DNA from 4 places in the Vibrio nigripulchritudo genome. Region 3 is predicted to be linked to each of the others. Evidence: predicted binding sites of a transcription regulator. Region 3 holds the regulator's gene; each other region holds the start of a gene.
What was found. Region 3 encodes CRP, which controls carbon source genes, mostly activating them, when cyclic AMP is high. Its sites were predicted from a motif close to TGTGANNNNNNTCACA; they were not measured.
Positions count from the first base shown of each region.

Region 1 (5,973 bases), 850 kb from region 3:
TGGCTGTAATTTGCAACACTTAGCCCGTCATAGTCAGGTCGAGCATAAAAATCAGACTCTTCAGCAATTGATGAAGAAATTCTCCGGTAGCGAATTAACGGCTGAAAAAGAAGTGACTGCAAGCAACCTCGGTTACCGACGTCGTGCCCGAATCAGCTTATTTGTCGATAAAAAGTCCCGAGAACTGCAATTTGGCTTTCGAGAAAAAATGAGCAAGCGGATCACCAATATCGACAACTGCGCGGTGCTACATCCCGATCTGGAAGTCTTACTTGTTCCTGTTAAACAGCTATTGGCTGACTTTGCAGGTCAGGAAAATCTGGGTCATGTCGAATTGGTTAAAGCGTCAAATACTCGCGTGCTGCTTTTAAGGCATACCGCGGCACTCAAAAATAAAGACAAACAGAGCCTTCTTACTTTCGCGGACGAGCACGATCTGACTCTCTATTTAATGCCTTCAGCCGATGAATTGGAGCGAGTACGTGGCGAGCAACCCATTTATGATGAAGTAGGGGTTGAATTGCCGTTTGAACCCACCAACTTTATTCAGGTGAATGAAGAGGTCAATCAGAAAATGGTGGCGCAGGCTTTGGAGTGGCTAAACGCCAAACCCGATGAACACATTCTCGATCTTTTTTGTGGATTGGGGAATTTCAGTTTGCCACTGGCGAAACAAGCAAGCTCCGTGATTGGTGTTGAAGGTGTGCAGGAGATGGTCGATGTCGCGACCAGAAACGCTCAGTTAAACCGAATAGAAAATGTGAGTTTCTATCAGGCAAACCTCGCAGAAGACATGACCCATTCACCTTGGGCAAAGAAACAGTTTGATAAGATTTTGCTCGACCCGGCTCGCGCTGGCGCAGTAGGTATCGTCGACCAATTTTCGCGCTTGGGAGCGAAAGCAGTCGTGTATGTTTCCTGTAATCCTGCTACGCTTGCACGTGACAGCCAAAGCCTGCTGAATCAAGGCTACAAATTAAAAAAAGTGGGCATGCTTGATATGTTTCCACACACCAGCCATCTGGAAAGTATGGCGTTATTTGAAAAAGATTAACTTCTCTAACTTAGGGTCTGTTGGCCTTTCGAGCTGATTTTTGCAGCCATTTGTGGGTTCTTTATACAAGGCAGCGTTTATTCGGTGTAGTCGCTCTACATCAATAAGCGGTAACGCAGTAGAAAGGAGCCACAAATGCTGCCCAAAGGGTTCGGCTAAAAGCGTTTTACTCTTTGTTGAGAGGTATTTGCTTAGAATGACTAGGCGAAAAACCTCTCGCCGCGATTAAAACGCTTTTATCTCGAACAAAATTTAACCGCGAAAGGTCAACAGACCCTAGAGAAGAACTTACGGGCAAAAAAGCTTGTATGTCTGTTGCTAGAAATTAGGAAAAAAACATGGTCGCAGTACGCGGTGCACATTTAAATACCGAAGAATTTGAACTGGACACTTGGATTACCAGTCTGAAACAGGACGACAAAACCAGCCGAAAATTGCTGGACGTATATCGTCACTGTGAAGACTTGCTTGGTGAAAACGAACAGGCTCAGCTACTGCTGTGGCGTGGGCGTGAAATGATCGAAATTCTGATCACACTGTCCATGGATACCGCGACCTTAGTTTCTGCTCAACTTTTCCCTGTTGTGACATCTGGCTTTTATGAACGCGAAGCGCTTGAAGAAAAGTATGGCAAAGAAACCGTCAAGCTGATTGATGGCGTTGAAGAAATGGCTGCCATCGGGCAGCTGAATGTCACGCTCGACGGTGAAGCTGCTTCCAGTCAGGTGGATAATGTTCGTCGTATGCTACTGGCGATGGTGGATGATTTCCGCTGTGTGGTCATCAAACTCTCAGAGCGAATCTGCAACCTTCGTGAAGTCAAAGATGAATCCGACGAAGTGCGTCAGGCTGCCGCAAAAGAGTGTGCCAATATCTACGCACCACTTGCCAACCGTCTGGGTATTGGTCAGTTAAAGTGGGAAATCGAAGATTACGCGTTCCGTTACCAGCACTCGACAACCTATAAACAGATCGCCAAACAGCTTTCTGAACGCCGAATTGTGCGTGAGCAATACATCGAAGACTTCGTTTCTGACTTAGCTAGTGAAATGAAGACCTCACACATCAACGCAGAAGTGAGTGGTCGCCCTAAGCACATCTACAGTATCTGGCGAAAAATGCAGAAGAAAAGTCTCGCGTTTGATGAACTGTTTGATGTCCGTGCTGTGCGAATCATTGCCGACAAACTGCAAGACTGTTACGCCGCACTAGGTGTGGTGCATACCAAATACAAACATCTTCCGAGCGAGTTTGATGACTATGTCGCGAATCCTAAACCCAATGGGTATCAGTCGATCCATACGGTGATTCTTGGTCCGGAAGGCAAAACCATTGAAATCCAGATCCGAACTAAGCAGATGCATGAAGACTCGGAGCTAGGGGTTGCGGCGCACTGGAAATACAAAGAAGGCTCTTCAAGCGGTCGCAGCGGTTACGATGAAAAAATTACATGGCTTCGCAAGCTAATCGACTGGCAGGAAGAGATGTCCGATTCTGGCGAAATGCTGGATGAGCTTCGTAGTCAGGTATTCGATGATCGTGTGTATGCCTTTACCCCTCGTGGCGATGTCGTCGATTTGCCGATGGGCGCAACCCCACTAGATTTCGCCTACCACATTCACTCTGAAGTGGGTCATCGCTGTATCGGTGCCAAAGTAGCAGGGAGAATTGTTCCATTCACCCATAAACTGACCATGGGCGATCAGGTGGAAATCATCACCTCGAAAGTGCCGAATCCATCTCGTGACTGGTTAAACCCATCCATGGGCTTTGTGACATCAGGCAGAGCACGTGCAAAAATCAACGCGTGGTTCCGTAAGCAAAGTCGCGAGAAGAACTTAGAAGCGGGTCGAGAGATCTTAGAAACCGAACTTGCCAAGATAGGTGCATCGTTGAAAGACGCTGACCAGTACGCGCTAAAACGATTCAACGTAAACACGCCAGACGAGCTTTACGCCGGTGTGGGAAGCGGTGATTTGCGTATCAACCAGATCGTCAACCACATCAATGCACTGGTAAATAAACCCACGGCGGAAGAAGAAGATCAGCAAGCGCTTGAACGCCTTCAAGAAACCGAGAACAAAACGCCAGCGCAAAGTCGACCGAAGAAAGATGCCGTTGTCGTCGAAGGGGTCGATAACCTGATGACGCACCTTGCGCGTTGTTGTCAGCCTATCCCAGGAGATGAGATTTCCGGATACATCACTCAAGGGCGTGGTATCTCAGTTCACAGAAGCGACTGTGAACAGCTTGAAGAGCTACGTCACCATGCGCCAGAACGTATCATTGATACCGTCTGGGGCAGCGGTTTTGTTGGGTCTTACATCATTACAGTTCGAGTGGAAGGATTAGAGCGTGGTGGTCTGCTAAAAGACATCACCACCTTGTTTGCCAACGAAAAAATCAAGGTCACCAGCATGCGTAGCCGGGTGGACTACAAAAAGCAGATGTCGGTGATGGATTTTGATTTGGAAGTCACTAACGTGGAAGTGTTTACGCGAGTTACTAAGCGTGTTGAACAGATCAAAGATGTGATGACGGTGAAACGTTTAGGCTAATTTTCACGTCGTATTTGTATTTGAAGGTGAGTGGGCTGACTACTCACCTTTTTGCATTAAAGGAATTAAGGGTTAATAAATGAGTCATCCAATTGAACAGCTTAAGCAAATTATGGCGCAGCTAAGAAATCCTGATGGTGGATGCCCTTGGGATCTGAAGCAGGACTTTGACACCATCGTGCCTCATACCATTGAGGAAACCTATGAGGTGGTGGATGCCATTAATAAGCGCGACTGGAACAATTTGAAAGAAGAGTTGGGTGACTTGTTGTTTCATGTGATTTTCTACAGCCAGCTGGCAAACGAAAAAGATCTGTTCGATTTTGATGAGGTCGTGGAAGAGGTCAATGAAAAACTCACCCGCCGTCACCCTCATGTATTTTCCGATGCTGAGTTTGAAAATGACGCTGAAATCAATGCCAACTGGGAGCAGGAAAAAGCCAAAGAGAAAGAAGAAAAAGGGATTACCGAAAACAGTATTCTGGATGCGGTTCCCGTCGCGCTTCCCGCCATGGCCAAAGCCAACAAAATTCAGAAGAAATGCGCCAAATACGGTTTTGACTGGAAAACCTTAGGTCCTGTTGTAGACAAAGTGCGTGAAGAGATCGATGAAGTCATGGATGAAGCACTGCAAGTCTCACCGAATTCGGATTTGGTGGAAGAAGAAATGGGTGATCTGCTTTTTGCGGTAGTAAATTTCTCCCGCCACCTGAATACCAATCCGGAATCGGCACTCAGCAAAGCCAATACCAAATTCGAGCGCCGCTTCAGACAAGTGGAAGAGCAGGTGCGCCAAAACGGCAAGGTACTGGAGGACTGCTCGCTGGAAGAGCTTGATTCTATTTGGGATCAGGTCAAAATCGCCGAAAAAAAATAAAAAGTGACCCTAGGCGCTTGAGAACTCTTAAGCGTAAATACTGGTTTTACCATTGCCACAAAAGGGAAATTTCTTTTGCAGTAGCACGTGAAATTAACTAACTTGTTGAACTTTGCTGATTTGATTTGAAGCAAAAAATAAAAATTTTGAGTGTGATAAGTTTCACGTTGTGGCGGTAACTGGCTTCTGGTATATTTACATCCCGTCCAGAAGAAATCCATTTCCCTCATTCAACCAATTTCAGGTTAAACATGACGACAAATTACATTTTTGTTACTGGCGGGGTCGTATCCTCTCTAGGTAAAGGTATTGCTGCAGCATCTCTAGCAGCCATTCTTGAAGCTCGTGGTCTTAAAGTGACTATGATGAAGCTTGACCCTTACATCAACGTTGATCCAGGCACAATGAGCCCAACTCAGCACGGTGAAGTGTTCGTTACAGAAGATGGCGCAGAGACTGACCTTGACCTTGGTCACTATGAGCGTTTCATTCGCACCAAGATGACTAAGCGTAACAACTTTACTGCAGGTCGTGTTTACGCTGACGTTCTACGTAAAGAACGTCGTGGCGATTACCTAGGCGCTACTATTCAGGTTATCCCGCACATCACTAACTCCATCAAAGACCGTGTAATCGCAGGTTCTGAAGGTCACGACGTGGCTATCGTTGAAGTAGGTGGTACGGTTGGTGATATCGAATCTCTGCCATTCATGGAAGCGATTCGTCAGTTAGCTGTTGAGCTGGGTCGTGAGCGTGCAATGTTCATGCACCTGACTCTGGTTCCTTACCTGGCAGCAGCAGGTGAAGTGAAAACTAAGCCGACTCAGCACTCTGTTAAAGAGCTGCTTTCTATCGGTATTCAGCCAGACATCCTTGTTTGTCGCTCAGATCGCATGATCCCAGCGAACGAGCGTAAGAAGATCGCGCTTTTCTGTAACGTGTCAGAAAAAGCGGTTATCTCAATGAAAGACGTAGATTCCATTTACAAAATCCCTCAGCTTATTAAGTCTCAAGGTCTTGATGATCTTGTATGTACTCGCTTTGGCATTGATGCGCCAGAAGCAGACTTGTCTGAGTGGGAGCAGGTAATCTACGAAGAAGCAAACCCAACAGGTGAAGTGACCATTGGTATGGTTGGTAAGTACATTGAACTGCCAGACGCATACAAATCGGTGAACGAAGCTCTGAAACACGCAGGTCTTAAGAACCGCCTGAGTGTTAAGATCAAGTACGTTGATTCTCAGGACGTCGAAAGCAAAGGCGAAGAAGCACTAGAAGGTTTAGATGCAATCTTAGTTCCTGGTGGTTTCGGTGATCGTGGTGTAGAAGGTAAGATTCGTGCAGCACAATACGCTCGTGAAAATAACGTACCTTACCTGGGTATCTGTTTGGGGATGCAAGTGGCACTGATCGAATACGCGCGTAATGTTGCGGGTATGGAAGGTGCGCATTCAACAGAATTTAACAAAGAGACCAAGTACCCT
Region 1 covers NZ_AP027049.1:3,487,280-3,493,252, reverse strand. The annotation lists gene rlmD (23S rRNA (uracil(1939)-C(5))-methyltransferase RlmD) at 1-1,054, shown strand, start outside; gene relA (GTP diphosphokinase) at 1,393-3,612, shown strand; gene mazG (nucleoside triphosphate pyrophosphohydrolase) at 3,692-4,489, shown strand; gene QMG91_RS15860 (CTP synthase) at 4,741-5,973, shown strand, end outside.
Region 1: QMG91_RS15860 (CTP synthase) is a predicted target of CRP. The motif match lies at 4,641-4,656, and genes of this name have one in related genera.

Region 2 (5,973 bases), 1.3 Mb from region 3:
TTGCCCAATGCCCGAACGAGCATCGAATCGATAGCTTTTTTGCAGCATACACAAGCAATCGACAATCGCAGGGGCTTGAGTGGATACGTGTTTTGCTATCGCCGAAAAACCGGTCAGTGCCGATATCTGCTGGCTTTGAGTCGCGCTCATATGTTGATCACTGAAATCACAGATGTCGCCCAGAACTGCCCCTGCCTCTACCGATGCGAGCTGGTCTTTATCGCCTAGCAGAATCAATCTTGCCTGCGGTGGCAAAGCTTGCACCAATTTATGCATCATGGATAGGTCGACCATCGAGGCTTCATCGACCACCAGAATATCCAAATGAAGAGGGTTCTCACTGTGATGACGAAATTCTGCGCGCCCTGGAATTGCCCCCAGCAAGCGATGAATGGTGCTGGACTCGGTAGGAATTCGCGCTCGGATTTCTGGTTCGACCGGCAGGGCATCAACCGCTTTACCAGTCGATTCAGTCAAACGAGCCGCCGCCTTTCCGGTTGGCGCAACCAGTTTTATGGTGGGCACTTCACCAATATCTGAACCTTGCTGAACCAACGCCGCCAAAAGTTTAGTCACTGTTGTAGTTTTACCAGTACCCGGTCCACCTGAAATCACCGCAAAGCGACGGGTCAATGCCACCGCTGCTGCCACTTTCTGCCAGTTCAAGCATGCCGACTGAGGCACCAAATCATTCAGAGCTTCCAAGTCGGTAACCTTATTCGCTTGGGTAATTACCTTATCTATCGCTTCCCAATTTAAGGAATTGGAATCCACCACATCCAAATGATCGCACACCCATTGTTGCCTCTGTACCTGCGAACTTTGATCGGCTTTTGTCACGGCACTGAATAGGTAGTGGTAACTGCGCGCAAACAGATGATCTAAAGTGGTTTTCAAGCGATTGATTTGATCGTTAGAAAGCGGGATCGGGCTCATCAGTTTTTTTAATGTCTGGCTAAGCGAGGTCTCATAGTGCCAATAGCGATGCAAATACAGATTCGCGCCATCAAGGATTAACGGTTTCGCCTCACCCGATTTTCCCACCAAAGAAGAAGCAAGCAATTCAGACTGCCAGTCAATACCCGAAAACTGGTTGCGAAGGGCTTCCGCTTGCTCACCATACAGCCCCAAACAGGTCACCAAATCGACTTTGTCCATTGGAATACAGATGTGCCCTTTGCCTAACTCAGCGCTGACCAACCCAGCCAGAAAAGGGATGTTCTCACCATTGTCTGGCTGCTGGGACGCAATAAACTGAGCAAACTGATAATCCAATTGCCTTACGATGCCTTGCTCGGTCAGTTGTTGTAATAATTTAAGCATCTGCATCTATCGCTTCTCCGTCGATAAGCTTGTCGAATTGTTCTAAGAAAGTTTGAGTCGGCTTGGCAGAAAATATGCCGTGTTCGGATTGCCCGTCAACACCACGGAGGAATAGGTAATAGACCCCACCAAAATGCTGATCGTAGTCGTAGTTGGCAAGGCGGCTTTTCAAGAAGCGGTGCAGAGCCAGTGCGTAGATCTGGTACTGCAAATCGTAGCGATGATCAGCCATGGCATTATTGAGGTTTTCGCCGTGATAGTCAGCGACGGTATCCCCAAGGTGGTTCGATTTCCAGTCCAATACGTAGTATTTACCCTGATGCTCAAACACCAAATCAATGAAGCCTTTGAGCATGCCTTTTAAGGTATGAAAGCCCAATTCTCCTGCTTGTTTAGATAAAGCATCGTGTTGGTGCGCCAGCTGATTAAATGAAGGAGCGATCAATACATCAATCGGCAACAGAAATTCCATTTCCACCAACAACTGGCTTGGTAGCTTGCTGGAAAGGCGAAGCGATTCCCCATCCAAAGGCGTATTCAACACTGTATCGACTAGGTGCTCCAACACCGGCTGCCATTCGGGTTCCAGTTGCTCCAGCTCTATTAGCTTCGAAATGATTTCTCGGTTAGTGTCACCGTCTGCTGGTTCGTTGAACACCACTTCTTCAAACAAGGTGTGTAAAAACGTACCGGGTTTAGCACCACGTGGGAAATTAAAAATACTGCGCTCCTGCTCTTCTAACAGGTGTTCGTCTTCTTCCGCAAATGAGTCAATATCAAAGCCCGCCACTTCGAAACTCGCATCGTGTGAACCGTGGCCGGATTGCTTCACTAACCCAGAATAACTGCTGATACGCCAGAATCGGTCAATCTGCTGTTGCAGTTCATTCGCGGTGAGCGCTTGCGTTTCCTTAGCTGCTGCTGAATAGCCAGAACCTGGAAGTTCAGGCGGCGTCACTATATCCATGCAGTCAAATCCCGTCACCACTTGTGACAGACAAGATGCCAGCTCTTCGGGTAATTTAGCCTCGCCATTTTGCACCAAATGCCCCATCGCGCTCAGATGTAAGCCCGATGGTCCTTTGGTGGCTCGCCCTTTGCGTATCGGTGTCATGCCAATAAAGCAGCCATAGACGGCGCGGGTCAGGGCTACGTAGATAAGACGAAGATCTTCTGCTAAACGCTCTTTGTCTGCCAGAGCAATGGCGTCTGAATTATTGGTAATATCGAGGACGGTTTTATCCTGTTCTGCATCGTAATACTTGCCTTCACTGGCTTCGCGATAGCTGCTCACAAATGGCAGGAAAACCAAGTCGTATTCCAGACCTTTGGATTTATGAATGGTGACGATTTGCACCAGATTTCTTTCTGATTCGAGGCGTTGAATCTGCTCATCGCTACCACCCGTCAAACCAGATTGCACATCGCTGATGGTGTCCGATAGCCAACGCAATAATCCATGATCACTTTCCAAAGACAAACTCGCCTGCTGCAACAACTCACCAATGTGCAGCAAATCGGTGATCACTCGCTCACCTTCGTCTTCTTCCAGTAGCCTCTCGGCAATGGCTCGCTTTGCCATCACGGAGCGAATCATGGGCATGACACCGCGCTGTTGCCACAGCTTACGGTATTCCCGAAACTCGTTCACCGTGTTTTCCCACAGCATTTCGTCGTTATTCAGCGCGTCCAACTCTCGGGCATTCATCGCAAACAACGCCGACGCCAAACACGCTCGCAGCGCTTTATCCTGCTCAGGAGTCAGAACGGCTTGCAGTAGCCGCTGAACGTCGGCGGCGACATGGCTGTCAAACACGCTGTCACGGTTCGACAGATACACACTAGCAATGCCTTGTTTTGCCAGAGCCTCTTTGATTCGCCGACCTTCTGCGCCAGTTCTCACCAATACGGCAATATCGCCTGCCTGCACTGGATGCGACTGTCCGTCTTTTTCAAACCACGCTTGCTGGTTATCGGATGCAGTTAACACCGTCTGAATCTGGCTGGCGGTTGCCTCCGACATGACCGACAGGTAATCCCCTTTGGTCACTGGTTTGCATGCTTCATCTTCATGAAGCCAGAACGTGACCGCTTTTTGTTGGTTGCCATGTAAAACCCAATGGCTGCTTTGTGCTTTGGGGCTGAAATTTACTGATCGGAAAGGGATGTCGTCGTCATACAAAAACGGGGCATCACAAAACTCAAACAACCGGTTGACCGACGTCACCACGTCGGCGCTCGAACGCCAGTTGGTGTCCAAGGTGTAGTGGTCGGTCACTTCATTTCGGGCTTTGATGTAAGTGAAAATGTCTGCACCGCGAAACCCGTAGATCGCCTGCTTCGGGTCTCCAATCATAAAGAGCCCTTTCTCTGGCTGCCCGACATATATCCGGCTGAAGATCTTGTATTGCAGCGGATCGGTATCCTGAAACTCGTCGATCATGGCGACGGGATACAGCGAGCGAATGCGCTCAGCCAATAGATCCTCTTCATCTAAATCCAGTGCGGCAGAAAGTTGAGTCAGTAAGTCATCGAAAGATAGCCAATTCTTTCTTTGCTTGGCTTTGGCGAGCAATACGCGACATTCTGAAATCGCATGCGCCAGAATAGGGTCTCGCAGCGAAACCGAATTAGTAATAAACGCCTCTACAGTGTCAAAAACGGGATGGCAGGGTGGCGTCCCTTTCGGAGTTTTCTCGTTCAACGCTGCTTGGCTAAATCGCTCCAATTTGTCTGGAAAGGCGTAATCGACCGTTGGGCTCGCTGCCCAGGCATTCACCTGCTCAAGCCAGGTGGGCAGTGACTTTTTGGTGTAGCTGCGTTTGTTGATGTCGGAATTGGCGATCAGGTCATGGAAATCCGCTTGGGATTCAACCCACTTCGCTTTGAGCTCATCAATTCTGACCAGATTCTGCTGATGGAGATCGGCAATATTGGTCGACAAAGGGGCAACAGTAAGCTCAATGTTCGCACCAGTCAGATATCGAGAGACATCGGCAAGCAGCGCAGCAGGGGATGCCCAGATTTTGCAGATTTCCGCTGCCAGTTGAATCGGTAATGGGTAGAACTGTCTTCGCCAATAATCCGCTACCACCTGCGCTTTCAGTTGTGTTTCATCGGTCACGAACTCGTTGTTAAAACGGCTACCAGATTCAAAGGCATTTTGAGTCAGCATGCGTTGGCAAAAGCCATGAATCGTATAGATGGCGGCTTCGTCCATCTGGCGTTCGGCTTGAAGCAGGATCTTAGCGGCTTCTTTGTGATCAGAAATGGCATCCAACAAAGGGGCGATCACCGGATCACTGCTGCGATTTTCTGGCGACGCATCCGCTCGGGAAAACGCCAGACGTGCATCATGGATACGCGCACGAATACGATCTCGAAGCTCAGCAGTTGCCGCCTCGGTAAAAGTCACTACCAGAATTTGATCGACGGTTAACGGACAAGGGTGTGAAGTAGCACCATTGCCATGACCAAGAAGTAAACGAAGATACAAACCTGCAATGGTGAAAGTTTTACCGGTTCCCGCAGAGGCCTCAATGAGCCTCGCTCCGTGTAATGGGAAGTCCATCGGTGATAAAACCATCGCTTGCTGCAAGTGGGTATCAGATTGATGAGTCATAATTCGTCGATTCCGCCTAATAATTTGTGATCGAACACTTGTTTTGTAGCAATAAGTTGCTTTTAAAGATCAAAATAAAACAGGGTGAGATCTTCCTCACGGATAAGCCTAGAGCGCATGGGTACTATCCCCTCCACAGAATTAGTGGTCACCTCTGACCCTGTGGTCGCACAGCGAACACCCTACAAATTACAACGATTTGCTGGCGACCACCCTACACTTTCTCTTTTCTGTTTTACCCTTCTTCCGCATCATGCGTGGCTAATACTGCGGCTTGTAATACTAAACTCGCATTTAACCGGATCGCTTTTCCTAGATCATCATCCCATGAAGACCAGATGCGTTGTATGTATCGGTCTGAACCTTCACCTGGGAACAAGTAGCCATCATTAAAAGCATCAGCCATTTTCTTGAACGCAGCTTCTTCATCATCAACCCACTCGCCCGCTTTATTGATGCATGCCTGAATACCTGCCAATGCGGTTTTGGGGAAGTAAGCCAGCGGCTGATTCATCCCTTGATAAAACAGCCTTACTAACTCTTGAAGCATCATCTTGGCTTGGCTGGCATTGTCTTCAATTGAGCCTGCCAGCGGTGAGATGACCCAGTGCACCACGCCCTCTTTTTTGTCATAGCCAATGAGGTGAGTTCTGCTGCTTTGCCCCATTGCTGCCAGACAAAGGTGATCAATCCAGGCAGCTAACCAGTCCTGTGCACGAATTTTTCCGCTACGATAACGAAGTAAGCCAGACTGATAGCGCTGAGTTAGCCAGCCTGTAAGTTCACAAGGTTCTCCCTCTACACTCAGTTCAAGGCGAACTTCGCTGTCTTCTAACGGCTTTCCGGTTAACGGGTAAAGCACATTGACCATAGCGTCGGTTTGTTCCCGATTGGCGGCAAATTCGAGCTCGCCAAACGCTCCCACTGGCAGTAAACCTTTGGCGCGTTGCTGCTCCATATAGCGATGCAATACGGGCTCTTCTGGCTCACCGTTTAAACGGCATTGGAGCAAAGTATCGACCAGTTCA
Region 2 covers NZ_AP027049.1:3,032,386-3,038,358, forward strand. The annotation lists gene recD (exodeoxyribonuclease V subunit alpha) at 1-1,329, opposite strand, end outside; gene recB (exodeoxyribonuclease V subunit beta) at 1,316-4,945, opposite strand; gene recC (exodeoxyribonuclease V subunit gamma) at 5,181-5,973, opposite strand, start outside.
Region 2: recB (exodeoxyribonuclease V subunit beta) is a predicted target of CRP. The motif match lies at 5,031-5,046, and genes of this name have one in related genera.

Region 3 (5,973 bases):
CACCAATCCCGACAAAATGCGGTACTGTCCGACGATACCCAAAGTTTGCGCCTGAAGCCGTCAACATGACATTGTTAGGACCCGGGGTCCCCGTCATTACGACAGCAAACAATGCGACTGAGGTAAAAAATTGCCAATCCATTAATTGTTCCCCTTCACATTGTATCGATACAATTTTAATTTTCCGGTTGATTATTTCGTTTAATGTGCACATATTGACCATAACAATGGAATAACATCTGTGCAAAAGGTTTATTGTCACCATGACAATCGAGACAATTGAAGTAGACAAATCGCTCTCTGCTCCTCTGTATCAACAAGTTGCTGATGCGATTGGCAGAGAAGTGGAACTGGGTAACCTCGTAGCCAACGACAAACTGCCTACTCACCGTGCATTGGCAGACAAATTGGATGTCACCGTAGGAACGGTTACCCGTGCGTACGCGGAAGCTGAGCGACGAGGATTGGTGGAAGCCAGAGTTGGTGCAGGCACTTATATTCGAGACCATTCAAAAGTGGGATGGGTATTCGAAGAAAGCGTCGAAGAAACGGAAGAATGCAATTTTGGTTATAACATCCCTCCAATAATGGATCGTTCGAAGATCGTTTCCGATGCTTTAAGTGCCCTATCACAGTCAAATACCGCATTAAATTCGTTAATGCTCTATCAAAAACCAAAAGGGTTAGATTCTCACCGCGAAATCATTTCCCGATGGCTAAATACTCATGGGATCAATGCCAGCGCCAGTAACATTCTCTTCAGCAGCGGTGCTCAGCACGCCATTCAAATGGTGCTCAGTGCGTTTACACGTGCAGGGGATACCATCCTCTGCGAGAAATTCACTTATCCCGGACTGCTCAGCTTGGCCAGACAAAATCAGCTGACTCTGAAGGGCGTTGAGATGGATGAAGAGGGGATCACACCTGCCGGGCTGGAGTCGGCTTACAAACAGAATCAGTCTGTACGCTTTATTTATTTAACCCCTACTTTGCAAAACCCAACGACTGCCACAATGGGGCTTGAAAGGCGAAAAGCCATACTGGAACTGTGTAAGAAATATCAAATCACCGTTATTGAAGACGATGTAAACGGAATGCTGCCCGATAGTCCACCTTCTCCAATGGTGAATCTGATGCCTCAGCAAGTCATCCATATCGGAGCGTTTTCCAAATGCCTCGCGCCGGGGTTAAGAGTCGGCTACTTACTCATTCCAGACGAACTTTATCCCTCATTGTGCATCACGTTGCAAAATCACAGCTGGATGATTAGCCCACTGTTGACAGCCCTTACCTGTCAGATGATACAAAATAACCAAGTAGAAGAAGTGATTGGTGCCATTCGTAAAGAAATGGACGACAGGCTTGAGCTGACAAAGCAATATCTGGGCGACTTTGATATCCGCTTTCAGCCTCACTGTTTTCACCTGTGGCTAACCCTGCCTGAACACTGGCGTTTAAGTGATTTCATTGCGAAAGCCGCAGAAAAAAATGTGGTCGTTAAGTCGGGAGAGCTGTTTGTCCCGCCAGGTGGTGCTGTACCCCCAGCGATACGTTTGTCGTTAAGTTCTCCAATCACCCGTCAGCAGCTTGAGAAAGGTCTTAAAATTCTCGCAGAACTGCTTAACAGCAACCCTATTTCGGATTTCGCTTTATGATGACATTCTCCCCGGCATTTGGGCTGGGCAATGCACACATTCAAACTCTTCTGTCGCGTTTTATCAGGCGCAAACCTCTGTTCCAAGCTATCAGAGAAAGGCTGGAACTGCCCGACGGGGATTTCGTTGATCTGGCTTGGAGCGAAGATCCGAACAATCACTCTGACAAGCCTATTTTCGTGCTTTTTCACGGTTTAGAAGGAAGCTTTGAAAGCCCCTACGCAAATGGCTTGCTCCACGCGTTTGCCGAACAAGGGTGGCTGTCGGTCATGATGCATTTTCGTGGGTGCAGTGGAGAGCCAAACCGCTTACCTCGTGCCTATCACTCTGGTGAAACCGAAGACGCGAGATATTTTCTGACGGAGCTAAGCCAGCGTTTTCCTTCTAATTCAAAAGTGGCGGTGGGCGTGTCACTCGGTGGAAATATGCTGGTGAACTACTTAGCGAAATACGGTGACGACACAAAATTGGACGCGGCATCGATTGTGTCTGCTCCGCTGGATCTGCTGGCGTGCTCAAGGCGCATCAATCAGGGCTTTTCGAAAGTCTATCAGGATTACTTACTCGGCTCCCTGAAAGACAATGCCATTGCCAAATTGCCTTTAGTGCAAAAAGTGATGCCTCTGACAGAATCCGAGATCAATAAAATCAGTACCATGTTTGAGTTTGATGATGTGATTACCTCACGGTTACACGGATTTAATGGCGCGCACCATTATTATCAGACCTGTTCTGGGTTACCTATGTTGCCTCAGATACGCATCCCGACAGACATCATTCATGCTCACGATGATCCGTTTATGACCGAAGCGGTTATTCCAGATTATCCACTGCCTGCTCACGTTAATTACCATTTGCTTCCCAAAGGCGGACACGTTGGCTTTGTAACCGGAAGCTTGTTTAGACCGAAATTCTGGTTGGAAGAAGCACTCCCTGAATACTATTCACATTTCCTTAAAGTTGCGGAACATAACCAAGGGTCTGCAATTGATGATAAGATTGCGGTCACTGAAAGCTAGAGACATCACGACATAAAAGAAAGAGGTATTTATGATCGTCCCTTGGGAACAGATTGATGCAGACACTCTGACAAACCTGATAAAAGAGTTTGTACTGAGGGAAGGAACCGATTACGGCGAAAGCGAAATCAGCTTAGACGAAAAGGTTGAGCACGTTCGGACACAGCTGCAAAGCGGTCAGGCTGTGGTTGTCTTTTCCGAACTTCACGAAACGGTGGACATCCAGGTTCATCCCGCCCGTTAAGGTATTTTATCTATACCCAAGCTACCTCAATATGCAAGTTTCAGCGAGAATTGCTTGGTTTTCAGACAAGGAATCGATTTGAAGATATAGTGGCTCTAAATCAAGAATCGATAACGCAGTATAAAGACCAAGCAAACTCGCTCATGGGAGCTTATCTTCTGTCCCATTTTTTCGTCAAAGAGCTTGGAAAGGATTCATCATTCCACTGCGCTCTTTTCCTCGAACTGAAACAGAAGATAGAGCTCTGAATTCTGCATCTTGAGGTAACTTGGGTATAATTACGCGACTGGAGCAGTGTTTATTATTCGAAGCACTTCCCCTACACTGAATTTCTATAACGACAAACAGAGACAAGGACAGTCATGTCAGCAAAACACCCAATCATCGCTGTTACAGGTTCATCGGGAGCAGGAACGACCACCACATCTGAAGCGTTCCGTAAGATGTTCAACATGATGGACGTTAAAGCCGCATGGGTTGAAGGTGACAGTTTCCACCGATTCACTCGTCCGGAAATGGACGTGGAAATTCGCAAGGCCAAAGAACAAGGAAGGCACATCAGTTACTTTGGTCCTCAAGCCAACGACTTTCCCACTCTAGAGCAGTTTTTCCGCAAATACGGTGACGAAGGAAAAGGACAAGTCCGCCGTTACCTGCACACCTTTGACGAGGCTGTCCCTTATAATCAAATGCCGGGAACCTTTACTCCATGGCAAGAGTTGCCAGAAGATTCCGACGTGCTCTTTTATGAAGGGTTGCATGGCGGTGTGGTTGATGGTGACGTAAACGCCTCACAGCACGTTGATTTACTGATCGGCATGGTGCCAATCGTTAACTTGGAGTGGATTCAGAAGTTCGTTCGTGACACTCGAGACAGAGGGCATTCAAAGGAAGCAGTAACAGACTCCATTGTTCGCTCCATGGACGATTACCTGAACTACATTACCCCGCAGTTTTCACGTACTCACATCAACTTTCAGCGAGTACCGACAGTAGATACTTCTAATCCTTTAGCTGCAAAAGGCATCCCCAGCTTAGATGAAAGTTTTGTAGTGATTCGTCTTCGTGGTATTAAAAACGTCGATTTCCCATATCTGTTGTCTATGATTCAAGGGTCATTTATGTCGCGACACAACACCCTTGTTGTGCCGGGGGGCAAGATGAGTTTTGCCATGGAGCTTATCGTTCAACCTATCCTTCAACAGCTCATCGAAACGGGCAAAATCGGTTAGTGATAAGAAGAAAAGTAAACCAAGTTGCTATAGCGTGATCATGTGCACATTTTTGCTTAGATAAACGCCAGTGTGTAACGATCAAAGTCAAGAAATCGTTTCAGAAAAAGGATACTATTTCTAACCGAAACATATGATAGCTTGCAGCATCAACTATAACACCCTATTCTAAATGACCAGTTCAATCTGGCTCAGTCGATATGGAAAGCTGCTGAGCAAGCCCTGCAGAGGAAGAAAGATATTATGGTTCTAGGTAAACCTCAAACCGATCCAACATTAGAGTGGTTCCTTTCACACTGTCATATTCATAAGTACCCATCAAAAAGTACTCTGATTCATGCTGGTGAAAAGGCAGAGACCCTGTACTACATTGTGAAAGGTTCTGTTGCCGTACTGATCAAGGATGAAGAAGGCAAAGAAATGATCTTGTCTTACCTCAACCAAGGTGATTTTATCGGCGAACTTGGTCTGTTCGAAGAAGACCAGGAACGTACCGCTTGGGTACGTGCGAAAACCCCGTGTGAAGTAGCAGAAATCTCATTTAAGAAGTTCCGTCAGCTGATTCAGGTTAACCCTGATATCCTAATGCGCCTTTCTGCGCAAATGGCGAACCGTCTTCAAACAACAAGCCAGAAAGTGGGCGACCTTGCATTCCTAGACGTAACAGGTCGTATCGCTCAAACGCTTCTGAACCTTGCGAAGCAACCAGACGCAATGACTCACCCAGACGGTATGCAAATCAAGATTACCCGTCAGGAAATCGGTCAAATCGTTGGCTGTTCTCGTGAAACAGTAGGTCGTATCCTGAAAATGCTGGAAGAGCAAAACCTCATCTCAGCACACGGTAAGACTATCGTTGTTTACGGCACTCGCTAACTTTCTTAGCGATACAGATTTAAAAAAACCACCAACGCAAGTTGGTGGTTTTTTATTATCTAATGCAAGCCTTTAGACGTTTTGGCGCTGACGAACCGCTTCGAACAAACATATCCCAGATGCGACTGACACATTCAAGCTGGATACGCTTCCCGCCATCGGAATCTTAATAAGATCATCGCAGGTTTCACGAGTCAGACGGCGCATGCCATCACCTTCAGCCCCCATGACAATGGCTAATGCACCACTAAGCTTAGCCTGGTAGATGTCGTGAGTCGCTTCACCAGCGGTACCAACAAACCACACACCTTTCTCCTGTAATGCACGCATAGTACGCGCAAGATTAGTCACACGAACTAATGGCACTGTTTCAGCGGCACCACAGGCGACCTTACTCACAGTTGCTGTCATTGGCGCTGATTTGTCTTTTGGTACGATCACCGCGGCGACGCCTGCGGCATCTGCATTTCGCAGACAAGCGCCAAGGTTATGAGGATCGGTGACTCCATCTAACACCAACAGCAAAGGCTGCTCATGCTGAGCCAGAATATCGTCCAAGTCGTTTTCATTGAGCGCTTTTGCCGGTTTTACGCGGGCGATGATCCCTTGGTGATTTGCTCCTTTGGCTTTGTCATCCAGCGCCTTTCTTCCCATTTGCTGAATGGAAATCCCAACATTCTGAAGTTCATTCAGCAAAGGCAATAAACGGTCATCCTGACGTCCTTTCAATACAAATGCTTCAATAAAACGTACCGGGTCTTTTTCCAGCACAGCTTTTACGGCATGAATGCCATAAAGGAATTCGTTACTCATGGTCTGACCTATTCAGATTACTTCTTCTTGCCTTGAGACTTTCGGTTCTTTGTGCGTGATTTTTTCTTACGCGCCTTTTCAGCCTTGGTCTTCTTACGTGTTTTAGCTGGCTCACTGGAGCCATCTGGTCGTTT
Region 3 covers NZ_AP027049.1:315,316-321,288, reverse strand. The annotation lists gene QMG91_RS01560 (LysE family translocator) at 1-142, opposite strand, end outside; gene QMG91_RS01555 (aminotransferase-like domain-containing protein) at 264-1,655, shown strand; gene QMG91_RS01550 (hydrolase) at 1,652-2,674, shown strand; gene QMG91_RS01545 (YheU family protein) at 2,706-2,918, shown strand; gene QMG91_RS01540 (phosphoribulokinase) at 3,281-4,150, shown strand; gene crp (cAMP-activated global transcriptional regulator CRP) at 4,394-5,026, shown strand; gene rlmB (23S rRNA (guanosine(2251)-2'-O)-methyltransferase RlmB) at 5,099-5,839, opposite strand; gene rnr (ribonuclease R) at 5,857-5,973, opposite strand, start outside.

Region 4 (5,973 bases), 1.2 Mb from region 3:
CAGAAGAAGCCAGCACCTGATTCATATCGGTGAGGATGGCGGTGGTTTTAGTGCCAGCACCGTTGGCTACCGCAACGATCGATTTCGCCAGCTCTTCCGACGCTTCGTAAGTTGGCATAAAGGCACCAGAACCTACTTTTACGTCCATAACCAGTGAGTCCAGACCAGCTGCCAGTTTCTTAGACAGAATAGACGCGGTGATCAGGGAAATGTTATCGACGGTCGCCGTGATATCGCGGGTAGCGTAAACACGCTTATCAGCAGGAGCGAGGTCGCCTGTCTGACCGATAATTGCAACGCCCGCTTCTTTGGTCACATCACCAAACACTTCGTTGTTTGGCGTAATGTCGTAGCCCGGAATGGATTCCAGCTTATCCAGTGTGCCGCCAGTATGTCCCAGCCCACGACCGGAAATCATAGGGACAAATCCGCCGCATGCTGCCACCATAGGACCAAGCATCAAGGACGTTACATCTCCCACACCACCGGTGGAGTGTTTATCGACAATCGGACCACCAAAGTTCATGTGATCCCAATTGATGACCATGCCAGAATCTCGCATCGCACAAGTCAGTGCGATTCGCTCAGGCATGCTCATTTCATTGAAGAAAATGGCCATCGCGAATGCCGCGATTTGTCCTTCAGACACTTCGCCTTTGGCAACGCCCTGGATAAAGAATTGAATTTCTTCCGCAGACAGCACTTCGCCGTCACGTTTTTTACGGATAATTTCTTGAGGTAAATACATTAGAACCTCCCACGCACCTTCATAGGTGCAGAGCTGTGGTTGTAGAGTAAAGAGGTAAGGCAACAAGCTGTGTTCAGACAGCTTGTTGCATCAGACTTTTAGGATTAGTAGGCAGTAGGGTCTGCCGTCTCGTCTGTTACTTCTAATGTATTAAGTAGGTTAGTCAGCAGGCTTGATGCACCAAAGCGGTAGTGACGAGCATCTACCCAGTTGTCACCAAGGATCTCGTCTGCCATTGCCAGGTATGCCGCTGCGTCTTCTGCAGTTCGAACACCACCTGCTGGCTTAAAGCCTACTGTTTCTGCTACGCCCATGTCGCGGATCACTTCCAGCATCATGCGAGCGTATTCAGGAGTGGCATTCACAGGCACTTTACCTGTAGATGTTTTGATGAAGTCTGCGCCCGCTTCGATACAAATCTGAGACGCTTTCTTAATGAGTGCTTCTTCTTTTAGTTCACCCGTTTCGATGATGACTTTAAGAAGGATATCGCCACATGCTTCTTTACACTGTTTCACCAGTTCGAAGCCCACTTTCTCATCACCTGCGATCAGTGCGCGGTATGGGAAAACGACGTCAACTTCGTCTGCACCGTAAGCGACTGCAGCCTTGGTTTCCGCTACTGCAATCTCGATGTCGTCGTTGCCGTGTGGGAAGTTAGTTACGGTCGCAATGCGAACGTCTGGCGTACCTTGCTCACGAAGTGTCTTCTTAGCAATAGGAATAAAGCGAGGGTAAATACAGATGGCAGCAGTATTGCCAACCGCTGATTTTGCGTCGTGACACAGCGAGATGACTTTTGCATCTGTGTCATCGTCATTCAGCGTTGTGAGGTCCATAAGTTTAAGTGCACGTAGAGCAGCTGCTTTTAAATCGCTCATTTCTATCTCCGATCAGTTTATTCAATGATTAGATGGCTTGCCCCTTGGCAATCCATCACAACATGAACGGACTTGGTTCCCTGAAGACTTGAACTCGTTACAAGTTCAATTGCTATCCTTGTCACCGCACAGTACCTATTTGGTCTATGGCACGACTCTAGTTTTTTCCTTTCATCGTGGCTAACGTTTTTACAAATCTGGTCTCTTTGCTTCCTGCAAAGGTCTGACCATTTAGTAATTTATACAATACGCATTATTTGTTCAAAACAATAGCATTCCGGTTGACGCAAACGGTTTGTATCTCAAAAAACTCAGTCCATTAGTTACAAAAATTTTTCTCTTTAAAACAAAAAAACCCCGCAGCAATCTCTTGCTACGGGGTTGGTTTTCGTGGCGTCTATATAATCTTTCTCTTACTAACTTAGAAAGACAGGAACAGACCAGCGATCGTCGCTGCCATCAGGTTAGATAGCGTACCAGCGATTACCGCTTTCACACCCATGCGTGCGATGTCGTGACGACGATTTGGCGCAAGGCTACCCAGACCACCTAGTAGGATCGCGATAGAAGAAAGGTTCGCGAAACCACACAGAGCAAACGAGATGATTGCTGTTGTCTTCTCAGACATTGGCAGACCTGTTTCTGCTACCACTTTCGCACCTTCACCGATGTAAGGAGTGAAGTTCAGGTAAGCAACGAATTCGTTCACAACGATCTTCTGACCGATGAAAGAACCCGCCAGTGTTGCTTCTTCCCATGGCACACCGATAACGAATGCAAGAGGAGCGAATACCCAGCCTAGAACAAGTTCCAGAGTCAGCTCAGGCATACCGAACCAACCACCAACGCCCCCAAGAACGCCGTTGACTAGAGCAATAAGACCGATGAATGCCAATAGCATTGCACCTACGTTAAGTGCTAGCTGAAGACCTACAGATGCACCGCCTGCCGCTGCATCGATAACGTTCGCTGGCTTATTGTCGCCACCGTCGATGTCTGCGTCGATGTCGTCTTTAGGCGCTTCAGTTTCAGGCATGATGATCTTAGCGAATAGTAGACCACCTGGTGCTGCCATGAATGATGCTGCAACTAGGTATTCTAGAGGTACACCCATAGATGCGTAACCAGCTAGTACACCACCTGCAACCGATGCCAGACCACCACACATTACTGCGAATAGTTCAGATTGAGTCATCTTAGGCACGAACGGACGAACAACTAGAGGCGCTTCCGTCTGACCTACGAAAATGTTAGCTGCTGCTGACATGGACTCCGCACGAGAAGTACCCAGTGCCTTCTGAAGTGCACCACCAAGAATCTTGATAACCCACTGCATAACACCGATGTAGTAAAGAACAGAGATCAACGCAGAGAAGAAGATCAGTGTTGGCAGTACTTGGAATGCGAAGATGAATCCGATGCCGTCAACAGAGAAGTTAACCAGGCTACCGAACAGGAAACCTGTTCCGTCTTTACCGTAGTCGATAACGTTCTGAACACCTGCAGAGAATGCAGCCAGAAGGTCACGACCCCAAGGGATGTATAGAACAAAAGCACCAAGTGCAAATTGGATAGCAAAAGCGCCACCTACAGTTCTAAAATTAATTGCTTTGCGGTTGCCGGATAATAGTACTGCAATTCCTAGTAGTACTACGATACCGACGAGGCTCATAAACAGGCTCATAGTTTATGACTTCCTTATTAGTTATTTATTGGCGTGTTACAAATTGGCTCGTATTTGAAGCGTGGGCATTATAATCATCCCTCAATCAATAAAGTAATGGCATGGTCACAATTTGTAGTCTTATTCACTCTTGTATCATTAAATTATGTGATGATAGTCACGTTACGCAAACGTATACTTGCGGAACTTTCACAGAAGATAGCGATTAATCACAAATTCCGAACACTAAATTGCTTTTAGACCATAGCTGTGGCGCAATCGTTTGCTTTGGTCTTTTTTTGAGCTCAGAAAGACATTCCAGTATCTCAGGCAGAAATTTGGGGTGATTGGGTAAACCTTGATATCCATTCAATGGCATATCTGGTGCATCGGTTTCGAGCACCATGGCATCTATCGGTATTTGGGCGATGGTATTGCGCGTTTTTTGAGCTCTTGGGTAAGTAATCGTCCCGCCTACTCCAATCGCAAAGCCTAAATTGAGCCAGTCTTTGGCTTGCTGATAACTTCCACTGAATCCATGAATCACGCCCCCTTGATCGAAACGCATTTTCTTTAGTGTAGAGGTCATCAGCTGATGAGATTTTCGCTGATGAAGCACCAAAGGCAACTTGTGCTTATTCGCCAATTCTATCTGCCCTCTGAACAATGCTTCCTGTTTTGACTGAGTGTCATTTCCTGAGTAGAAATCCAGCCCACACTCTCCAACGGCAACGCATTTGCCTCCACGACGACTGAGCCTGTCATCGAGTAAATCGAGATGCGTATCAAGATGCTGGTCAATAAAATAAGGGTGAAGTCCGAGTGAGAAATAGATTTCATCATGGCTTGAGGCAAGTTCGCTGACTTTATCCCAGTTCGATAATCCGACTGACGGGATCAGGATGCGCCCCACACCCGATTGCTTAGCGGTTGCTAACGCTTCATCGGTATTGGAAAAGGCATCAAAATCAAAATGACAGTGAGTATCAAAAAGTCGGGACATAAGCTGGCTGCACCAATAAGGAGTTCAGAGCTTAGTTTATACCCGTGTAGTCACGAAGTGTTAGGTCCGATTAACAAGGCTGGATGTGATTTTGGCATTGACCTTAGAAAGTGCTTTCACTGAGTCGTGTAGATGCAGGTAGACGTTTTGATAGTAATCGTTGTAAACATCCACATTCTTGGCGTTGGGCTTAAAGCCGTGTTTGATGGAAACCATGCGTCGCGCTGCAGCTTTGCAATTAGAATATTCACCGCATCCAACCGCTGCACTAATGGCAGCCCCCAGCGCGGTGGTTTCTGACGTTTCCGGGATCAACAGGGTTTTGTTAAATACATCGGCAAAAATCTGGTTCCAGACATCGCTTCTCGCAGAGCCACCGTACATTTTGATCTGCTCAATGTCGGTATTAGCCCCCGCTTCCATCAATTCCCCCTGCCTTCGCGACTCATAAGCCAGCCCTTCCATGATCCCCCGCACCACTTGCGGCTGACCATGTTCGGTATGAAGCCCAAACGCCATTCCCCGTGCATTCAAATCCCAATACGGTCCGTTTGCCCCCTGGAAATACGGCAGTATCATCATGCCCATATTGCCAACCGGGCTCTGTTCAGCACTTCGGTACACGTCACTCCAGTCTGGGCAGGCTTCGTCTTTCCCGACATTGAGGCAAAAGTGATCGCGATACCATTTCATTAATGCTGAGCCACCACTGGGAATGTAATTTTCCATCACATAGTTGCCAGACGGGCTGATTTCGATGACGTAATCCTGCTTTGCCCGTGAAGGTACATTGTTCACCAACATTTCATTGGTACAGGAAGTGCCGCCATTGATACCTATTTCTCCAGGTTCGGTGACGCCTGCTCCAAGAATGCCGCAAGGCTGATCCCCTGCTGTTACGACCACAGGTATCCCTTGTGGAAGACCTGTTATCTGGCTGGCTTGTGCGGTGACAGAACCGGCAGTGCTGCATCCGGGTAAAATCGTATCAATCCAGATGTCCTTTCTTACTCCCAGCGAATCAATAATATCGCTCGCCCATTGCGCGCCGTGCTCAATATCCAAGGCTCCGGTCATTGTCGCTGCGCCGCTCAAAGTCACCAACTGGCTTGTCAGCTTATAGATCAGATAATCCTGTACCAGCATCAGTTTATAGGTTCGCGAATACACATCTGGTTCATGCCGCTTAAGCCACAGCGCCTTATAAAGCGTCCACTGACCGGGCGCATACCCGGTTTTTTCAAATATCTGTTGAACACCTACCTCTTGCCCCGCAAATTCGGCTTCCTCACTGCATCGGATGTCATTCCACAAGATGGCATTTCTGAGCGGTCGAATATCAGAATCGACCGGAACAAAAGTAAACCTCTGGTGGGTGATACCGATACCCGCTATCTTGCTGCCATCCACATCTGGGTGGCTCATCACTTCCAGACAACCAGCAATGAACGCATTCCACCAGTCGTCGGCTTTCTGCTCTACCCATCCTGGTCTTTGCATGATGAGAGGGTAGCCATGAGCACTTTCAGCAATGATTTTCCCCGACATAGAAAACACAATCACCTTGGTTGCACTGGTACTGCTATCAACACCTATCAGCAACTTTTCACTCTTGTCCATGCTACCCCCCTCAAACTCTTAGAAAACGAACAGGTTTTTAACCGCTTGCAGGTTTTCT
Region 4 covers NZ_AP027049.1:3,095,716-3,101,688, forward strand. The annotation lists gene deoA (thymidine phosphorylase) at 1-748, opposite strand, end outside; gene deoC (deoxyribose-phosphate aldolase) at 853-1,629, opposite strand; gene QMG91_RS14170 (NupC/NupG family nucleoside CNT transporter) at 2,051-3,313, opposite strand; gene QMG91_RS14175 (TatD family hydrolase) at 3,519-4,295, opposite strand; gene QMG91_RS14180 (FGGY-family carbohydrate kinase) at 4,356-5,915, opposite strand; gene QMG91_RS14185 (zinc-dependent alcohol dehydrogenase) at 5,934-5,973, opposite strand, start outside.
Region 4: QMG91_RS14170 (NupC/NupG family nucleoside CNT transporter) is a predicted target of CRP. The motif match lies at 3,460-3,475, and genes of this name have one in related genera.